3 regions of the Actinopolymorpha sp. NPDC004070 genome follow, and region 2 is predicted to be linked to each of the others. Evidence: predicted binding sites of a transcription regulator. Region 2 holds the regulator's gene; each other region holds the start of a gene.

Region 1 (6,302 bases), on a different contig from region 2:
CGCCGACGACAGGTGGCAGGACCAGCGGAACGGTCACCAGGGCGCGCGCCAGGCCGCGTCCAGGGAGCGCGCTCCGGGCGAGCACCCAGGCGAGTGGGACGCCGAGCACCAGCGCGACCAGCGTCGCGAGGGTCGCGCAGACCAGGGACAGCCGCAGCGCCTGCCAGACCTCCGGCCGGGCCAGCTCCTCGGGCAGCGTGGACCAGGGCGTACGGACCACCAGGCCGAGCAGCGGGACGACCAGGAAAGCCAGCCCCACGCAGGCGGGAACGGCGAGCACGAGCGGAACCCGGGCGCGTACTCCTGCCCGGCGCTGCTCGCCGGCCGTCCCTCCAGCCATGCCCAGACCTTAGGTCGGCCCGGGTCCCGGCAGACGACGGGTACCGGCTGAGCATCGAGTATCCGAGGAGTGCTGGTCGGGGCGGATCACCGGACTGCCCGGCGGCGAGGCATCATCGAGGGCATGGACGAACCCAGGCGGCCCCGCCCCACCCGCCGGTCCGCGGACGCGATCGGCCCGTTGCTGCCCGACCGGGCGACCGAGGACGACCCGGAGCGCTGGGGCGACCGGGACGGGTCCGAGGACGACGCCGACCGCCGCCTACGCGATGAGGTGCCGCCCCACCACGGCCAGTAGGAACAGCCCACGCCCGGTGAGGAGGAGCAGCCGTCAGCGGGAGACCGTCGGCTGCCCGGGCGGTGCCGGTGGAAGGTCCCGGCCCGGACTCCGGTCGCCGGCTCCGTCCCCTCCTGGTTCTCCGGCACGGCCGTCCCGCTGCTCGCGGGCCTCGGCCAGCAGGTCGCGGATGTCGCGGAGCAGCAGGATGTCCTCGGCGGGCGGAACCTCCGGGACGGCTTCGGGGTCGTGGTGGTGACGGCGCAGCGCCGCCAGCCGGTTGACCGGCACCACCACGAGGAAGTAGATCGTGGCGGCGATGATCAGGAAGTTGAACACCGCGTCGACGATCAGCCCGAGGCTGAAGTGCGCGTTGTGAACGGTGAAGCGGCCGACGTTGGTGAGGTCGGGCTTGCCGAAGATCGCCGCCACCAGCGGGTTGATGAACCCCTCGAGCAACCCGGTGACGATCTTGGTGAACGCCGCGCCCAGGACGACCGCGACCGCGAGGTCGAGAACGTTTCCACGCATCAGGAACTGCTTGAACCCCTTGAACATCGGGCTCCTTCCGGTCGATGCCGGAACCTACCGCGCACCGGCCGCGCCGCATCACCCCCCGTCCGCGTTCGCGAGCGCCGCACCGCCCCGATCGCGAGGATCCGGTGGGTGTGTCCGGATCCTGAGCAGGGCCACCCGCGATCAGGGCACCGCGGGCGATCACGGCTCCGCGCGCAGCACCAGAGAGATCCGCGACGTGACCGCCGCGCGGGCGAGCTCGGCCGCGGTCTCCGCCGGCACCGCCACCACGACCAGTCCGCCCTCGCCGCCGGCGTCCACCGACCCGCCGGCACCGAGCCCACCGAGTGGTCCGCCGCCCACCGATCCGTCCGCGCCGTCCGATCCGTCCGCTCCGGCACCGACGCTGCCCGGCAGGGCGAGCACCCGGACGTGGGCGGCCACAACTCGGGCCGGGCGGGCCGCCTGGTCGACGTCGGTCTCCGCGGCCAGCAGGTCGATCCGGTCGCCGGGCCGCACCAGAGCCAGCGAGCCGGGGTCGGCGACACGTACCGGAGCGGCTACTACCTGCGCGGTCGAGCGCACCTGGGCCAGCAGGTCCGGACCGAGCACCCGGGCGTCGGTGAGCGGCTCGCCCGCCCGGACCGGACCGGCCAGCACGGCACCGCGGCCGGCCGGCCTACCGGCCCGTGGATCACCAGGGCGCAGGACACCGGCTGGTACGACGTGGGGCGGGAGCGCGACCTCGCGCAGGTCACCCGGTGAGATGGGCGCCCCGCCGGGAAGGTCGCGCGCCGCGGCCAGGACGGTGACGGTGGGCGGCGGCTCGGGCGCCAGCAGGTGCAGGGCCATGGCGACGCCCGCAGCGGCCAGGCCGGCCGCCACCAGACGTCGGTGCCGGGAGATCGCCCGGGCGACCTCGGCCGGCGCACCTCGCCCGCCGTGCCGGTCGCGAGGGCGAGCGGGGGAGCCGGGTACGCCGGCAGGGGAGGCTGCCGAGGACAGCCCACCCGCGCCGAAGCGGCCGGTGGACGAGGTGCCGGTGTGCGAGGTGTCGGTGGACGAGGTGCCGGTGTGCGAGGTGGCAAAGCGACGGCGGGACATGCGACGAGGCTAGGCAGCCGACCCCGCCCCAACCGGGTTGTCCACAGCCAGGCCGCTCAGAACGCCGAATCGCCGTCTGTGGACGAAAACCTGGCAGCCAACCAACGACTCGGCGAACGGCCCGGACATGCGAACTGCCGCCCTCGACCGAGGGCGGCAGTTGCGTACGTACGAAACCCACCGGATCGCCACCGGCGGTGGCGGAACGAGCTAGGCGGCTAGGCGGCGTTGGAGGAACCGGAACTGCTCGAGGTGCCCGCCTTGGACCCGGAGTCCTTGCCCGACCCGCTGCCGGAGCTAACCGAGCTGCTCGAGCTGTCCGACGACTTGCCCGAACCGGAGTCGGCGGAGCTGGACTCCTTGCCGGAGCTGCTGGACTCCTTGGACCCGGAGTCCTTGCCGGCGTTGGAGCCACCGGACCGCTGCTGGCCGTCGCGGCTGTCGGTGCGGTAGAAGCCGGAACCCTTGAAGACCACACCGACCGCACTGAAGACCTTGCGGAGCTTGCCGTTGCACGCGGGGCACACGGTCAGCGGGTCGTCGGAGAACTTCTGGACCGCCTCGAGCTGCTCGCCGCAGTCGACGCAGGAGTACTGATAGGTAGGCACTGCCACCCTCCATGTGCACGGTCTGAAGACCTTCGCCGGCCTCGGCGGCCCGGTCGAAGGCGGCCTGGCCAAGGCGATACCGCAGCAAAGATTAGCACTCCGAGGCAAGGACTGCTAAGCGTCCCGGCCTCGGAGTGCACGAACCATCGAGGACCTCACAGTCCTCGCGAACCATCACACAGTCACTCGAACGCCTTCAGGTCCCGGTCGGTGGCGAACCACAGTGCCTCGGGGATCTCGAAGGTGGCGTAGGAGTAGTTGCCCATCGGAAGCCAGTAGTCGTACTCCCCGACGGTCGATCCCTGCCAGACCAGCACGATCCGCCAGGTGTCGACGTAGAGCGTCCAGACCCGCCGCTTCCGGACGGCGCCCTCCTCCTCGAAGGTGTAGATCCGCTCCAGTTTGACGAGGTTGCCGAGCAGGTCGTCCTTGCGCGACTCCACCTCGCACCCGGGCAGTTGGGCGAGCCCCGCCTCGACGCCCTCACGGATCGTGTCCAGGTCCTCGGCGATCACGTGCTCGTCGAGCTTGCTGACCCACGCCGCGAAGTACGTCTTGGGGTCGTCCTCCTCGGGGGAGAACAGCACGCCCTCCCGGTCCTCGTCCAGCTCGAACTGGTGCCAGTCGGACGGGAACCGGAACGAGAACCGCCCCATCGGGTCCTGGTAGGTGCTCACCCCGGTGAAACGGGGCCGCCCCTCGCGGACGGGAGTGGTCACTTCGTTGCCTCCTGCTGCCTTTGCGCCTGCTGCTGCTCCGCCACCTTGGTCATGACCTCCGGCGCCACCGGAACCTCGGCCAGACGGCTCGCGCCCTTGAGCTCGAGCGTGTCGGAGAAGTGACAGGCTGCCATGTGGTTGTCACCGGTATCGCGGAGCGGGGGCTCCTCGGTCCGGCAGATGTCCTGAGCGTACGGACACCGGGTGTGGAAGTAGCAGCCGGACGGGGGGTTGGCCGGGCTGGGCACGTCGCCGGTGAGCAGCGTGGGCCGGGTCCGCTTGCGGGGGTCCGGCTGCGGCAGCGACGACAGCAGCGCCTCGGTGTAGGGCATCTTCGGGTTGTAGAACAGCTGGTCGGTGGTGCCGACCTCGACCACCTTCCCGACGTACATCACCGCGACCCGGTCCGAGATGTGCTCGACCACGCTGAGGTCGTGGGAGATGAAGAGGTACGTCAGGTCGAAGCGCTCCTGGAGGTCCTCCAGCAGGTTGAGCACCTGGGCCTGCACCGACACGTCCAGCGCTGACACCGGCTCGTCGCAGATGATCAGCTTGGGGTTCAGCGCCAGTGCCCGGGCGATCCCGATGCGCTGGCGCTGGCCACCGCTGAACGCGTGCGGGTAGCGGCTGGCGTGCTCGGGCCGCAGCCCGACCACGGTCAACAGCTCGGCGATGCGGTCCCGCAGCGCCCGCCCGGACAGCGTGTTGTTGATGATCATCGGCTCGGCGATGATCCGGCCGACCGTCATCCGCGAGTCCAGCGACGAGAACGGGTCCTGGAAGATGATCTGCATCTCCGGCCGGATCCGCTTCAGCGTCTTGTGGTCGGCGTCCCCGATGTTGACCTTGCCCAGCTCGGAGTGGTCGAAGACCACCGATCCGTCGGTGGGCTCCTCCAGCCGGAGGATGGTCCGGCCGGTGGTGCTCTTGCCGCACCCGCTCTCGCCGACGATCGAGAACGTCTCGCCGCGGTTGACCGAGAGGTTGACCCCGTCCACAGCCTTCACGTGGCCGACGGTCCGCCTCAGGAAGCCCTGCTTGATGGGGAAGTGCTTCTTGAGGTCGGAGACCTCGAGCAAAACGTCGTTCACGATTCCTCCTACTTGCCCGCGGCGGCGGACGCGGACGCGGCCTCGGCAGGTGTGCTGCCCGGGTAGAGGTGGCACCGGACGTTGTGGTCGGCTTTTCCTTCCACCGGAGCCTCCACCGGCAGAACCGTGTCGCACAACCCCTTCATCGCACTTGGACAGCGCGGGTGGAAGGGGCAGCCCGGAACGGTGGAGTACGGGTCGGGCACCGAGCCCTTGATGACCTCCAGCGGTGTCCCGCGGTTGACGCCGATCCGGGGGATCGACCGCAGCAGCGAGACGGTGTAGGGGTGCTTGGGGTCGTGGAAGATGTCGTCGACCGGCGCGCGTTCGACCACCCGGCCGAGGTACATGACGACCACCTCGTCACACAGCTGGGCCACGACGCCCATGCTGTGGGTGATGAACATGATCGACATGCCGTACTCGTCCTGCAGCTCGCGCATCAGCTCCAGGATCTGCGCCTCGGTGGTGACGTCGAGAGCCGTGGTCGGCTCGTCGGCGATCAGCAGGGTCGGCGTGCACGACAGCGCCATCGCGATCATCGCGCGCTGGCGCATACCACCACTGAGCTGGTGGGGGTAGCTCTTGGCGATGCGGTCGGGGTTGGGCATCCCCACCCGGCGCAGCATCTCCACGGCACGCCTGTTGGCCTCGTTCCGGTCCGGCGTCTGGTGGAGCAGGATCGCCTCGGCGATCTGGTCGCCCACGGTGTAGACGGGGTTCAGCGAGGTCATCGGCTCCTGGAAGATCATCGAGATCTCCTGGCCGCGGATGGCCCGGATCCGGTCGCCGGTCGGGTCCAGCGAGGTCAGGTCGACCACGCCCTGGGAGTTCTCGGCGGGAGCCTGCGTCGCGGTGTCGGTGCCCTCCGTCGGGCCGGCCTGGGCCGCGGCTTCCCTGGGCCCGCCCGTACCCGTACGGCCGCGGTTCCGCCTGGTGGCCCGGCCGCCGCCCTGCCGCTCCACACCCGGCCGGAACAGGATGTCGCCGTTCACGATCCGGCCCGGCCGCTCGATGATCCGCAGGATCGCGCGGGCGGTGACGCTCTTGCCCGACCCGCTCTCGCCGACGATCCCGAGCACGCGGCCACGGGGAACGTCGAACGTGACGCCGTTCAGCGCGCGGACGACGCCGATCTGGGTCGGGAACTCCACCTGCAGGTCGCGGACGCTGACGACGGCGTCGGCGGCCATCTTGGTGGAGGGGTTGCTGATGGTTGCCTCACTCATGTCGAGACCCCTGTCTCTCCTCGTTGCCGAACGAGGCCGGGACGCTCAGGTTGCGTCCCGCCTCGCTCGTGCCGCGGATGCCGATGGTGTGCGGGTACGGCTCAGCCATAGGGGTCCACCGCGTCGCGTACGCCGTCACCGAGCAGCTGGTAACACGTCACCGCGATCACCACCGCCACGGCGGGGATGAGCATCCAGGGGTACTGCTGGACCGCCTGCACCTTCTGCGCGTCCTGCAGGAGCACACCCCAGCTGACCGCCGGCGGCAACATCCCGATGCCGAGGAACGACAGCGACGTCTCGGCGATGATCGTCGTGGGGATCGCCAGCATGGTCACCACCACCAGGTGGCTGATGGAGTTCGGCACCATGTGGCTGAGGATGACGCGGGCGTGCCCGCTGCCCGCTGCCCGGGCCGC
Region 2 (6,302 bases):
GGGCAGCCGGGTTCGACCACGTCAACCTGGACCTGATCTACGGCACGCCGGGGGAGTCCGACGAGGACTGGCAGGCCAGCCTGGACGCCGCGGTCGCGGCCGGACCCGACCACGTGTCGGCGTACGCGCTGATCGTGGAGGAGGGCACCCGGCTGGCCGCCCAGATCCGGCGCGGCGTGCTCACCGCCCCGGACGACGACGTACTCGCCGACCGCTACCTGCGGGCGGAGGAGACGCTGAGCGCGGCGGGCTTCTCGTGGTACGAGGTCTCCAACTGGGCGCGGGAGGAGTCCGCGCGGTGCCGGCACAACCTGCTGTACTGGACCGGCGGGGACTGGTGGGGGATCGGCCCCGGCGCCCACAGCCACGTCGGCGGCGTCCGGTGGTGGAACGTCAAGCACCCCGCCGCCTACGCAGAACGCCTCGCCCGGGGCGTGAGCCCCGCGCACGCGCGGGAGGTGCTGGACGCGCCGACCCGCACGGTCGAACGCGTCATGCTGGAGGTACGCCTGTCCGACGGGCTGGCGGTAGGTGTTCTGGACGACACCGGGAGGGCGGCGGCCCGACGCGCGGCGGCGGACGGGCTGGTGACACCAGAGGCGCTGGCGGCCGGCCGGATCGCCCTCACCCTGCGCGGCCGGTTGCTCGCCGACGCGGTGGTCAGGGACCTGCTCGGCTGGGGCGGCGACCTCCTGTCAAACACCGGTTGACACGCCGCGGGGACCGGTGTCCGCGTCCGGTCATCTTCTGCATGCCGGCCGTCGGCACTTTCCTCGACGGCTGTCAGCCCTTCCCTGACAGTCGTCAGCCCTTCCCTGACAGTCGTCAGCCCTTCCCTGACAGTCGTCAGCCCTTCCCTGACAGTCGTCAGCCCTTCCTTGACAGCTGTCAGGCGTCACTTGACGAAGCGGATGTTCACCGGATAGCGGTACCACTCGCCCCGGCGGGCTGCGACGCTGGCGAGGATCACCAGCACGACGTAGGCGATCCCGATGAACGGCAGCAGCACCAGCCCGATCACCACGAAGACGAGCAGTCCCGCGACCGCGGCCGCCAGCAGCGTGGTGAGCTGGAAGTTCAGCGACTCGACCGCGTGGTACCTGACGTACGCCGAGTCCTTCCCCCTGGCCAGCAGGACGATCAGCGGGCACAGGAACCCGAGGGCGACGTAGGCGGCGACGAAACTGCCCAGGTGGGCGGCGAACGCCCAGTTGCGCTCATCCTCCAGCGTCATGGCGCCCGAGCCCGCGGGCGGCTGCTCCGGAGGAGGCGGAGGCGGCGGGAAGGCGCCGGACCCCGGCTCCGGCGAGGGGGTGGTACCCGGCTCCGGCGAGGGCGGCGGAGTCGCACCGGCCTCCGACGGGGGGTATGGCTGGTACGGCGTTCGGCCAGGCTCCGGCGAGGGCGGCGGAGTGCCGTTGCCCGGCCGGGGTTCCTCGTGCTGCTGGCTCATGTCGGCCCCCTTACCCGATCCCAGGGTGGCCCTCACCGAGTCGCCGGGGGACGTGACCGGTGCGCCGGGGGGATCTGGTGACGCGCGCGACAGGCCGACCGCCCGACGCGCCCTCCCTTCAGCCTGTCACGCCCGGGCCGCCGGCGGCACCGACGCATCGGGCGAATGCGTCGTACCGTCCCGTCCGGGCGAAGTCTCCGGAGCCGGCGCCGGCCGGAAAGGATTCAGACGCGGAAGGATTCAGTCGGCGTCGACGGTGACGAAGTCGATGAGGTGCTCGACCCGGCCGAGCAGGGCGGGTTCGAGGTCGCGGAAGTCGCGGACCGTGCCCAGGATCTGTTTCCACGCCCGGGCGATGTCGGCCTGCTCGTCGTGCGGCCAGCCGAGGGCGGCGCAGATGCCGTGCTTCCACGACGTCTGCCGCGGGATGTCGGGCCATCGGTCCAGACCCACGCGCTCGGGTCGTACGGCCGCCCAGATGTCCACGAACGGGTGGCCGACCACGAGGACGTGGGCGCCGTAGGGCCCGCGGGCGACCTCCTCGGCGATCCGGCTCTCCTTGCTGCCGGGCACCAGGTGGTCGACGAGGACGCCGAGCCGGCGCCGGGGCTCGGGCCGGAACTCCGCCACGACGGCGGCGAGGTCGTCCACGCCTTCGAGATACTCCACGGCGACGCCCTCGATCCGCAGGTCGTCGCCCCACACCTTCTCGATCAGCTCGGCGTCGTGGCGGCCCTCGACGTAGATCCGGCTGGCCCGGGCGACCCTGGCCCGGGAGTTGCGGACCGCGATCGAACCGGACGCGGTGCGGGCGGGTCCGGCGGCCGGCGCGGCCTTCGGGCGCCGGATCGCGACCGGCTTTCCCTCCAGCCAGAACCCCGGGCCGTACGGATAGCTGCGCCGAGCCCCGCGCCGGTCCTCCAGCACCACGAGGTCGCGTTCGATCGCGACCACCGCGCCGCAGAAGCCCGTGGTGGCGTCCTCGAGCACCATCTCGGGCTCGACGTCCACCTCGACCGTCCGGCCGAGCTTCGGTGCCCGCCAGTCGGTGGTCAGGACGTCCTGCGTATAGCGATCACCAGGTCCGGCCATGATCGGTGAGCGTAGCGGCGGACCGGCCCGCGATCGGGGAACGCCACGCCGCCGGCCCGGGGCCGGGCCTCGCAGGCGCCGTTCGTCGTACGTCCGGTGGCGTTCGGCTACTGGCCCAGCAGGGGGAGGGAACGCCGGCCCGGCCCCGGTCCTTCGGGCCCGGTCATAGGAGCGCCGGACTCCCGCAGGTGCCGGTAGCCCCGGCGAACCGCCTCGGCCAGCCGCTCGGTGGGGTAGGGCCACTCCGCCGCCGCAAGCGCCTCGGCCTCCGGCACACCCTCGCCCGCCAGCCGGCGGATCGTCTCCGCGACCGCGGTGGCGTCGCCGAACTGCGCGGTCACGAACGCCTGGTCCACCACCGCACCGTGACCCGGCACCACCGCCGACGACGGCGTGAGCAGGCCGGTCAACACCTCCAGTGTCGACGGCCACTCCAGCGGGAACGAGTCGTCGCCGTACGCCGGCGGACCGGACTCCTCCACCAGGTCACCGGCGAACACGACGTCGGCGTCCGGCACCCGGATCGCCACGTCGCCGTCGGTGTGGCCACGGCCGGGGTGGACGAGCTCGACCACGCGGTCGCCGAGGTCGATCACGGACACCGAGGCGAACGTACGGGTGGGCGGGGTCAGCACGAGATCGGCCATGTCCCGCTCCCACTCAGGCGAACGGCCGGCGAGGGCCGCGCGCGCATGCTCGCCCCACTCGGCGAGCGCACCGGGAACCGTCTCGTGCCCGTAGATCGTGGCGTCGGCGAACCGCTGGTTACCGAACGTGTGGTCGAAGTGCCAGTGGGTGTCGACGACCCACCGGACCGGCAGGTCGGACAACTCGGCGAGGTCCGCGCGGAGTTCGTCCGCTTCGCGCGGGCCGCCCCTGGTGTCCACGACGAGCAGCCCGTCGGCGCCGACGACCACGCCCACGGTGACGTCGAACGACGGGTAGCGCCGGGCGAAGCAGCCTTGGCCGACCTCGGTCCACTTCTCGGTCCGGCCGGTACGGGGGACATTCACGCCCACAGCATCCCATTGCCGTGGTCAGCACAAGGTGGCCGTGTCGCCGTAGACTGGCACTCAGGTTCGGCGAGTGCCAGTCTGGTGCCGGTCCAAGATCCGTTCGGACGGCGTACTCGCGCGTGGGCTCGTCGAGGTGGGCGGGCCCACTGCCACGCCCGGCGGCTCGCCCGGGCCGGTACCGTCCGAACCACCGCGCGGTCAGCGGGACCGGCACGACCAGCCGCACGAGCGGGACAGCAGGACAAGCAGCGAGCAGCACAGCAACACCGCAGGCAACAGCACCGCAGAAACACGTGGAACCGCGCCAGGACGAAGGAGGCCGAAGCCAATGCTCGACGACCGGAAGTTGGCCGTCCTCCGCGCGATCGTCGAGGACTACGTCCACACCGAGGAGCCGGTCGGATCGAAGGCCCTGGTCGACCGGCACAACCTGGGTGTCTCTCCGGCGACCGTGCGCAACGACATGGCCGCGCTGGAGGAGGAGGGCTACATCGCCCAGCCGCACACCAGCGCCGGCCGGATCCCCACCGACAAGGGCTACCGCCTCTTCGTCGACCGGCTGACCACGATCAAGCCGATGTCCAGCGCCGAGCGCCGCGCCATCTCGGCGTTCCTCGAGGGCGCTGTCGACCTGGACGACGTGGTGCACCGCACGGTGCGCCTGCTCGCCCAGATCACCCGGCAGGTCGCGGTCGTGCAGTACCCCACGCTCACCCGGTCCACCGTCCGGCATGTGGAACTCGTCACGTTGTCGTCGAGCCGGCTGCTGATCGTTTTGATCACCAGCACCGGCCGGGTGGAGCAGCGGGTGGTCGACGTGGGCACCACGGTGGCCGACGAGTTCCTGCGCGACGTCCGGTCCCGGCTGAACGCCGCGGTCACCGGGCGGCCGCTCACCGAGGCCGCGTCGGCGGTTGCCGACCTACCGGACACCTTCGAGGTGTCCCAACGCTCGCAGGTCACCGCCATCGTGTCGACGTTCCTGGAGACCGTCGCCGAACGCACCGAGGGCCGGATCGCGGTGAGCGGTACGGCCAACCTCATCCCGTTCGGCGCGGAGTTCCACACCTCCATCCGGCCGGTCCTGGAGGCGCTGGAGGAGCAGGTCGTCCTGCTCCGCCTCATCGGTGAGGCCACCGACCCGTCCGGGTTCACCGTCCGGATCGGTCACGAAAACCCCTTCGTCGAACTCTCCACGGCCTCGGTGGTCACCACCGGCTATGGTCCTGGGGACGAGGCCGTCGCCAATCTCGGGGTGGTCGGGCCGACCCGAATGGATTACCCGGGCACCATGGGAGCGGTTCGCGCCGTAGCCCGCTATGTCAGCCAGATCCTCGCAGGGGAATGATCCGAGGGAATGAGTCAGTGCCGAAGGCATCCCAGAGCATGAGCCAGGACTACTACGAGCTCCTCGGCGTCCGCCGCGACGCCTCCGCGGAGGAGATCAAGAAGGCCTACCGTCGGCTGGCGCGCACGCTGCACCCAGACGTCAACCCCGACCCCGAGACGCAGGAGCGGTTCAAGGAGGTCACCCGCGCCTACGAGGTCCTGTCGGACCCGAAGAAGCGCGAGGTGTACGACCTGGGCGGCGACCCCCTGGCGTCCGGTGCGGGCCAGGGCGCGGGCTTCGGTCCCGGGTTCTCCTTCACCGACATCATGGACGCGTTCTTCGGCTCATCCGGCACCCGCGGCCCGCGTCCGCGCACCCGGCGTGGCCAGGACGCGCTGTTGCGGCTGCCGGTCGACCTGGCCGAGGCGGTGTTCGGCGCGGTCAAGGAGATCCAGGTCGACACCGCCGTGGTGTGCCAGAGCTGCCAGGGCGGTGGCGCCGCTCCGGGAACGTCGCCGACCACCTGCACGGTGTGCGAGGGCCGCGGCGAGGTCAACTCCGTCCAGCGCTCGTTCCTGGGCCAGGTGATGACCACCCGGCCGTGCCCCCGTTGCCAGGGCTTCGGGACGATCATCCCCAACCCCTGCCCGGAATGCGCGGGGGAGGGCCGGGTGCTGTCCCGCCGTACGCTCGCGGTCAAGATTCCGGCCGGTGTCGACGACGGCACCCGCATCCAGCTGTCCGGCCAGGGAGAGGTGGGGCCCGGTGGCGGACCCGCCGGCGACCTGTACGTCGAGATACAGGTCGAGCCGCACGAGGTGTGGACCCGGCACGGCAACGACCTGCACTGCACCGTCAAGCTGCCGATGACCGCCGCCGCGCTCGGCACCACGATCACCCTGGACACCCTGGACGAGGACTCCGTCGAGGTGGAGGCCAAGGCGGGCACCCAGTCCGGCCACGAGCTGGTGATCCCCGGCCGCGGCGTACCCCACCTGTCCGGCGGTTCCCGGCGCGGCGACCTGGTGGTGCACGTGGTGGTGGAGACCCCGTCCCGGCTCGACCACGCCCAGCGGGAGCTGCTCACCGAGCTCGCGCGGCTGCGTGGCGAGGAGAAGGCCAGCGGGCAGTTCACCTCCGAGCGGCGCGGTGGGGTCTTCTCCCGCATCCGCGACGCCTTCAACGGCTGAACCACGTGACCGAGCCGAACGAGGCAACCGGGCCGACCGGGCCGACCGCCGTGACCGAGCCGACCGAGGGGAGTCGGGCGTGACGAGCGACGCCGACTGCGTGTTCTGCCGCATCGTGGCGGGGGAGATTCCGGCGGAGGTGATCCGGGAGACCGAGCACACGCTGGCCTTCCCCGACGTGAGCCCGCAGGCGCCGGTGCACGTGCTGGTGATCCCCAAGG
Region 3 (6,302 bases), on a different contig from region 2:
TGGCCCGGCTGTGGGTCAAGGACGACTCCGGCAACCCCACCCACTCGTTCAAGGACCGCGTCGTCGCCGTCGCGCTGACCGCGGCCCGTGAGCTGGGCTTCCAGGTGCTGGCCTGCCCGTCCACGGGCAACCTCGCCAACGCCGTGGCCGCGGCCGCCGCCCGCGCCGGGATCCGCAGCGTGGTGCTGGTGCCGCACAACCTCGAGCAGCAGAAGATTGTCACCACCGCGGTGTACGGCGGCACGCTCGTCGCCGTCGAGGGCACCTACGACGACGTCAACCGCCTGGCCAGCGAGATCGCCGGCGAGGAGGAGACCTGGGCGTTCGTCAACGTCAACGTCCGGCCCTACTACGCCGAGGGCTCCAAGACGCTGGGGTACGAGATCGCCGAGCAGCTCGGCTGGCGGCTGCCCGAGCAGATCGTCGTCCCGATCGCGTCCGGCGCCCAGCTGGTGAAGATCGACAAGGGCATCCGCGAGCTGGTCGAGCTCGGGCTGGTGGAGGACACGCCGTACCGCATCTTCGGCGCCCAGGCCACCGGCTGCTCCCCGGTGTCGGCGGCGTTCCACGCCGGCCACGACGTGGTCGCCCCGGTGAAGCCACAGACGCTGGCGAAGTCGCTGGCGATCGGCAACCCCGCGGACGGGCCGTACGTCCTGGACGTGGTGCGGCGCACCGGCGGGACCGTCGAGGACGTCTCCGACGAGGAAGTGGTCGACGGCATCGCCCGGCTGGCCCGCACCGAGGGCATCTTCGGTGAGACCGCCGGCGGGGTGACCGTGGCCACGCTGGCGAAGCTGGTGCGCACCGGCAAGCTCGACCCGGCCGCCGAGACCGTGATCATCAACTCCGGCGACGGGCTGAAGACCCTGGACGCCATCGCCGGCAGGGTCGGCCCGAAGGCCACCATCCGCCCGACGTACGAAGCATTCACGGAGGCTGGTCTCGCATGAGCGTGAAGGTTCGGATCCCCACCATCCTGCGCACCTACACCGGCGGCTCGTCGGAGGTGAAGGCCGACGGCGACACCCTGGCCGAGGTGCTGGAGTCGCTGGACGCGAACTACCCCGGCATCCGCGCGCGTGTGCTCGACGACGCAGGCAAGCTGCGCAGGTTCGTCAACGTCTATGTCGGCGAGGAGGACGTGCGCTTCGCCGGCGGCCTGGACACCCCGACCCCGGAGGGTACGCAGGTCTCGGTGATCCCCGCCGTCGCCGGCGGTGCCCGCTGAGCTCACCGGCGGCGACGGGCGGCGTCACCGCGCCGGCGCCCGCGATTCCGGACGCGGCGTTCGTGCTGCACGAGCGCACCGACGGCCCGCGTCAAGCGCGCCTTGACGCGGGTCCGACCACCAGGTTCACCACCGCCGAGGTGGAGGTCGGGCTGGTCCAGGGGCCGAACGGTCTCGACGTCACGGTGGCCTGCCCGGACGCCGGCCTGTCCTGGGTGGTGCTGCGCTGGCGGCGCCGCGTGGCCACGTCCGCGCTGGTCCTCGGCGACGCCTGGGAACGCTCCTACGGTGACCTCGCCTGGAGGCACCACCAGCCCGAGCGGCTGCTGCCGTGGTCGTGGCTCGCGCACGACCCGGTGTCCGCGACGACCACGGGCATGGGCGTTCGCGTACGCCCGAACGCCTTCTGCGCCTGGACCGTCGACGAGGACGGCTGCTCGTTGTGGCTCGACGTCCGCAACGGCGGCGGCCCGGTCTCGCTGGGGGATCGGGTGCTGTCCGCGGCCACGGTGGTCGAGGTCGCCGGCGACGCGAACGCCTCGCCCTACGCCGTCCAGCGCGGGTTGACAGCGGCGATGTGCGCCGACCCGCTGCCGGTGGCCGAGCCAGTGGTCGGCGCCAACAACTGGTACTACGCCTACGGCCGCGACTTCGGCCCCGCCCAGATCCTGCGCGACGCCGAGACGATCGTGTCGTACGCCGACGGCCATCCGGTGCGGCCGTTCTGTGTCGTCGACGCCGGCTGGAGCCCCGGTGGCGTCTGCCCGGGTGGCCCCTGGACCGCCGGTGTCCCCGGCCTCTTCGACGACATGCCGGGCTTCGCCGCCGACATCGCGGCGCGGGGTGCCCGGCCGGGGATCTGGATGCGCCCCGCCGCGCTGTCCACCGTGACCGACCCGCCGCGGCTGCGGCCGGGCCCGCGCCCGGCACGCGAGCAGCCGCTCGACCTCACCCTGCCGGACAACCTGCGCACGATCGGCGAGGACGTGGCCCGGCTGGTCGGCTGGGGCTTCGAGCTGGTCAAGCACGACTTCTCGACCTTCGACGCGTTCGGCCGGTTCGGCCCGGCGATGGGTGCGGGGCTGACCGACCCCGGATGGCACTTCGCCGACCGCGGGCGTACGAACGCCGAGATCCTGCTGCGGCTGTACGAGACGATCCGCGAGGGTGCCGGCAGTGCGGTGGTGATCGGCTGCAACACCGTCGGGCACCTGGCCGCCGGCCTGGTGGAGGTGCAGCGGATCGGTGACGACACCTCCGGCCGGGACTGGGAACGCACCCGCCGGATGGGCGTCAACACGCTCGCGTACCGGCTCGCCCAGCACGGTGCGTTCTTCGCCGCCGACGCCGACTGCGTGCCGTGCACGCCGGTGACGCCGTGGGAGAAGAACCGCCAGTTCCTCGACCTGGTAGCCCGCTCGGGGACGGCGTTGTTCGTCTCGGTGGACCCTGCCTCCCGTACGCCGAAGGTGGACGCCGACCTGCGCGCGGCCGTCCGGCTGGCCCTGGACGGCGGGCAGCCCGGCGGGCTCGAGCCACTGGACTGGTTGTGGTCGACGGTTCCGCGCCGGTGGCGCTCCGGCGACGAGGAACTGACCTACGACTGGGCGGAATCCTTCGGGGCGTCTCCGCTGGCCAGCTGACGTTTTGTCCTGCATAGCGGGATGGTAGTTACGCGCTGTGGCCGATGTAGTAGACCGTTGACGTTCCGTGATTCTGAGTGGGGTGACGGGGCCGAACCTGGCCCAAACGAGATCGTTCAGACATCTCCACACCGGACACGTTTTTGGTTATGGTCGGCCGTGGTCGCCATGATCGTGCGTAACGGCTCGACCGCCAACGGTGGGAATGCGCGCTGATCGATCGCAACACCTCCCCTCGCGGGACGGGTGCGGTGAGTACGACCCGGGCCCGCGCCGGGCGGGTCTGACACCCGAACGGGTCTGAGGAGAGGGCATGACGCAGGGAACCGTGAAGTGGTTCAACTCGGAAAAGGGCTACGGCTTCATTGCGGTGGACGACGGTAACGACGTCTTCGTCCACTGGTCGAAGATCCAGATGGACGGATACAAGTCCCTCGCCGACGGCCAGGCCGTCGAGTTCGAGGTCGTCCGTGGCCCGAAGGGGCTTGAAGCGCACGAGGTGCGCCCGGTCTGAGCCAGACCACGGAAGGCGACGCCGGGGCCCGGGCGGGAGGATCCGTCCGGGCCCCGGCGTGTCCGCGGCAACCCGTGTGCGGCAACCCGTGTGCGGCAACCCGTGTGCGGCAACAACCTGTGTGCGGCAACAACCTGTGTGCGGCAACAACCTGTGTGCGGCAACCCGTCTGCGGCAACCCGTCTGCGGCAACACGTGTGCGAGGGTGTGTCCGTCGGTGAAGGATCGATGGGCACGCTGCGAGGGCCGGGGTCTCGGCTTGTCCGGCCTCCCCGCCCTCGGCTTGCACTCTCCCAGGGCGAGTGCTAAACACGTGTTAGCACTCGAAGGTCGCGAGTGACAATCCACTTGGTTTGGTTCGACGAGGTTCCCGGCCTGGCCGGGAAGCGTCCGTCGCGGGCGTCGACCCGAACCCACGACCATCCACCCACCTGGGGGAGGATCCAGCTAGATGCCCAAGATCATCTCGTTCAACGAGGACGCGCGCCGCGGTCTCGAGCGGGGAATGAACACCCTCGCCGACGCCGTCAAGGTGACTCTCGGCCCCAAGGGCCGCAACGTCGTCCTGGAGAAGAAGTGGGGCGCGCCGACGATCACCAACGACGGCGTCTCCATCGCGAAGGAGATCGAGCTCGAGGACCCGTGGGAGAAGATCGGGGCCGAGCTCGTCAAGGAAGTTGCCAAGAAGACCGACGATGTGGCCGGTGACGGCACCACGACCGCGACCGTGCTCGCCCAGGCGCTGGTCCGCGAGGGTCTGCGCAACGTCGCCGCCGGGGCCAACCCGATGGGCCTCAAGCGTGGCATCGAGGCCGCCGTCGACCGGGTGACCGAGCAGCTCGCCCAGGCCGCCAAGGACGTCGAGACCAAGGAGCAGATCGCCTCTGTGGCGGCCGTCTCCGCCGGTGGCGACGCGAGCGTCGGCGAGATCATCGCCGAGGCGATGGACAAGGTCGGCAAGGAAGGCGTCATCACCGTCGAGGAGAGCAACACCTTCGGGCTCGAGCTCGAGCTCACCGAGGGTATGCGCTTCGACAAGGGCTACATCTCGCCGTACTTCTGGACCGACGCCGAGCGCATGGAGGCCGTCCTCGACGACCCCTACGTTCTCGTCTACAACGGCAAGATCTCCGCGGTGAAGGACATGCTCCCTCTGCTGGAGAAGGTCATGCAGTCCGGCAAGCCGCTGGCGATCATCGCCGAGGACGTCGAGGGCGAGGCCCTGGCCACGCTCGTCGTCAACAAGGTCCGCGGCACCTTCAAGTCGGTTGCCGTCAAGGCTCCCGGCTTCGGTGACCGCCGCAAGGCCATGCTCGGCGACATCGCCATCCTCACCGGTGGCCAGGTCATCTCCGAGGAGGTCGGCCTGAAGCTGGAGAACGCCGGTCTCGACCTGCTCGGCCGCGCCCGCAAGGTCGTCGTCACCAAGGACGAGACGACGATCGTCGAGGGTGCCGGTGACCCCGAGCAGATCTCCGGCCGGGTCAACCAGATCCGCGCCGAGATCGAGCGCAGCGACTCCGACTACGACCGCGAGAAGCTGCAGGAGCGGCTGGCCAAGCTGGCCGGCGGCGTTGCGGTGATCAAGGTCGGCGCCGCCACCGAGGTGGAGCTGAAGGAGCGCAAGCACCGCATCGAGGACGCCGTTCGCGCGGCGAAGGCCTCGGTCGAGGAGGGCATCGTCGCCGGTGGCGGCGTGGCGCTCGTCCAGGCCGGCAAGAAGGCCTTCGACAAGCTCGACCTCGAAGGTGACGAGGCCACCGGCGCCAACATCGTCAAGGTGGCGCTCGAGGCTCCGCTGAAGCAGATCGCGGTCAACGCCGGCCTCGAGGGCGGCGTTGTCGCCGAGAAGGTCCGCGGACTCCCCGACGGCCACGGCCTCAACGCCGCGACCGGCGAGTACGTCGACCTGCTCGCGGCAGGCGTTCCCGACCCGGCCAAGGTCGTGCGCTCGGCGCTGCAGAACGCCTCGTCCATCGCCGGCCTGTTCCTCACCACCGAGGCGGTCGTCGCGGACAAGCCGGAGAAGGAGAAGGCCCCGGCGGGCGGCGGCATGCCCGACGGTGGAGGCATGGACTTCTGAGTTCGCTCGAAGCCCGGTAACTCCCGCATCACAGCGGCAGGGCGGTCCTGGAACACTCCAGGGCCGCCCTTCTGCATGTCGGCGAGGCGCCCACGGCAAGATCGGGGCATGGCCACCACGACTCCTGCCGACCACCTCGACCGAGCGCGGGCCCTGCTCGCCGCCCATCCGCTGGTCGACGGGCACAACGACCTGCCGATCGCGATGCGGCACGCCAGCGCGTACGACTTCGACAAGGTGGACATCGCCGTCGACCAGCCCAGCCTGCAGACCGACATCCCGCGGCTGCGGCAGGGTCACGTCGGCGCGCAGTTCTGGTCGGTCTACGTGCCGAGCCGGCTGCAGGGCGACCACGCGGTCTCGGCGACGCTGGAGCAGGTCGACGCCGTGCACGCGATGGTCAGCCGGTACGCCGACACGTTCGGGTTGGCGACCACGGCCGACGAGGTGGAGCAGGTTTTCGCCTCCGGCCGGATCGCGTCCCTGATGGGTATGGAAGGCGGCCACTCCATCGACTGTTCGCTGGCCACGCTCCGCGCGATGCACGCGCTCGGCGTGCGGTACATGACGCTCACTCACAACGACAACGTTCCGTGGGCGGACTCCGCGACCGACGAGCCGGCTGTCGGCGGGCTGTCGAAGTTCGGGCTGGAAGTCGTCGCCGAGATGAACCGGCTGGGCATGCTCGTCGACCTGTCCCACGTCTCCGCCGACACCATGCGGGCAGCTCTGGCGAGCAGCGAGGCGCCGGTGATCTTCTCCCACTCCTCGGCCCGGGCGGTGTGTGACGTGGCGCGGAACGTCCCCGACGACGTGCTCGCCCTGCTTCCG

The links. Region 2 encodes HrcA, which represses chaperone genes, less so after heat shock. Its sites were predicted from a motif close to TTGGCACTCGNNNNNNNCGAGTGCCAA; they were not measured.
Region 1: ABZV93_RS25710 (FmdB family zinc ribbon protein) is a predicted target of HrcA. The motif match lies at 2,936-2,962, and genes of this name have one in related genera.
Region 3: groL (chaperonin GroEL) is a predicted target of HrcA. The motif match lies at 3,671-3,697, and genes of this name have one in related genera.

What each region holds. Positions count from the first base shown of each region.
Region 1 covers NZ_JBEXMJ010000017.1:13,205-19,506, forward strand. The annotation lists gene ABZV93_RS25690 (ABC transporter permease) at 1-340, opposite strand, end outside; gene ABZV93_RS25695 (hypothetical protein) at 464-637, shown strand; gene mscL (large conductance mechanosensitive channel protein MscL) at 671-1,174, opposite strand; gene cpaB (Flp pilus assembly protein CpaB) at 1,334-2,236, opposite strand; gene ABZV93_RS25710 (FmdB family zinc ribbon protein) at 2,455-2,844, opposite strand; gene ABZV93_RS25715 (hypothetical protein) at 3,027-3,563, opposite strand; gene ABZV93_RS25720 (dipeptide ABC transporter ATP-binding protein) at 3,560-4,654, opposite strand; gene ABZV93_RS25725 (ABC transporter ATP-binding protein) at 4,663-5,883, opposite strand; gene ABZV93_RS25730 (ABC transporter permease) at 5,985-6,302, opposite strand, start outside.
Region 2 covers NZ_JBEXMJ010000015.1:84,145-90,446, forward strand. The annotation lists gene hemW (radical SAM family heme chaperone HemW) at 1-710, shown strand, start outside; gene ABZV93_RS24610 (DUF4870 domain-containing protein) at 896-1,234, opposite strand; gene ABZV93_RS24615 (DUF3097 domain-containing protein) at 1,694-2,545, opposite strand; gene ABZV93_RS24620 (MBL fold metallo-hydrolase) at 2,653-3,558, opposite strand; gene hrcA (heat-inducible transcriptional repressor HrcA) at 3,890-4,909, shown strand; gene dnaJ (molecular chaperone DnaJ) at 4,948-6,081, shown strand; gene ABZV93_RS24635 (histidine triad nucleotide-binding protein) at 6,161-6,302, shown strand, end outside.
Region 3 covers NZ_JBEXMJ010000005.1:158,230-164,531, reverse strand. The annotation lists gene thrC (threonine synthase) at 1-953, shown strand, start outside; gene ABZV93_RS11470 (MoaD/ThiS family protein) at 950-1,231, shown strand; gene ABZV93_RS11465 (hypothetical protein) at 1,294-2,874, shown strand; gene ABZV93_RS11460 (cold-shock protein) at 3,188-3,388, shown strand; gene groL (chaperonin GroEL) at 3,840-5,471, shown strand; gene ABZV93_RS11450 (dipeptidase) at 5,580-6,302, shown strand, end outside.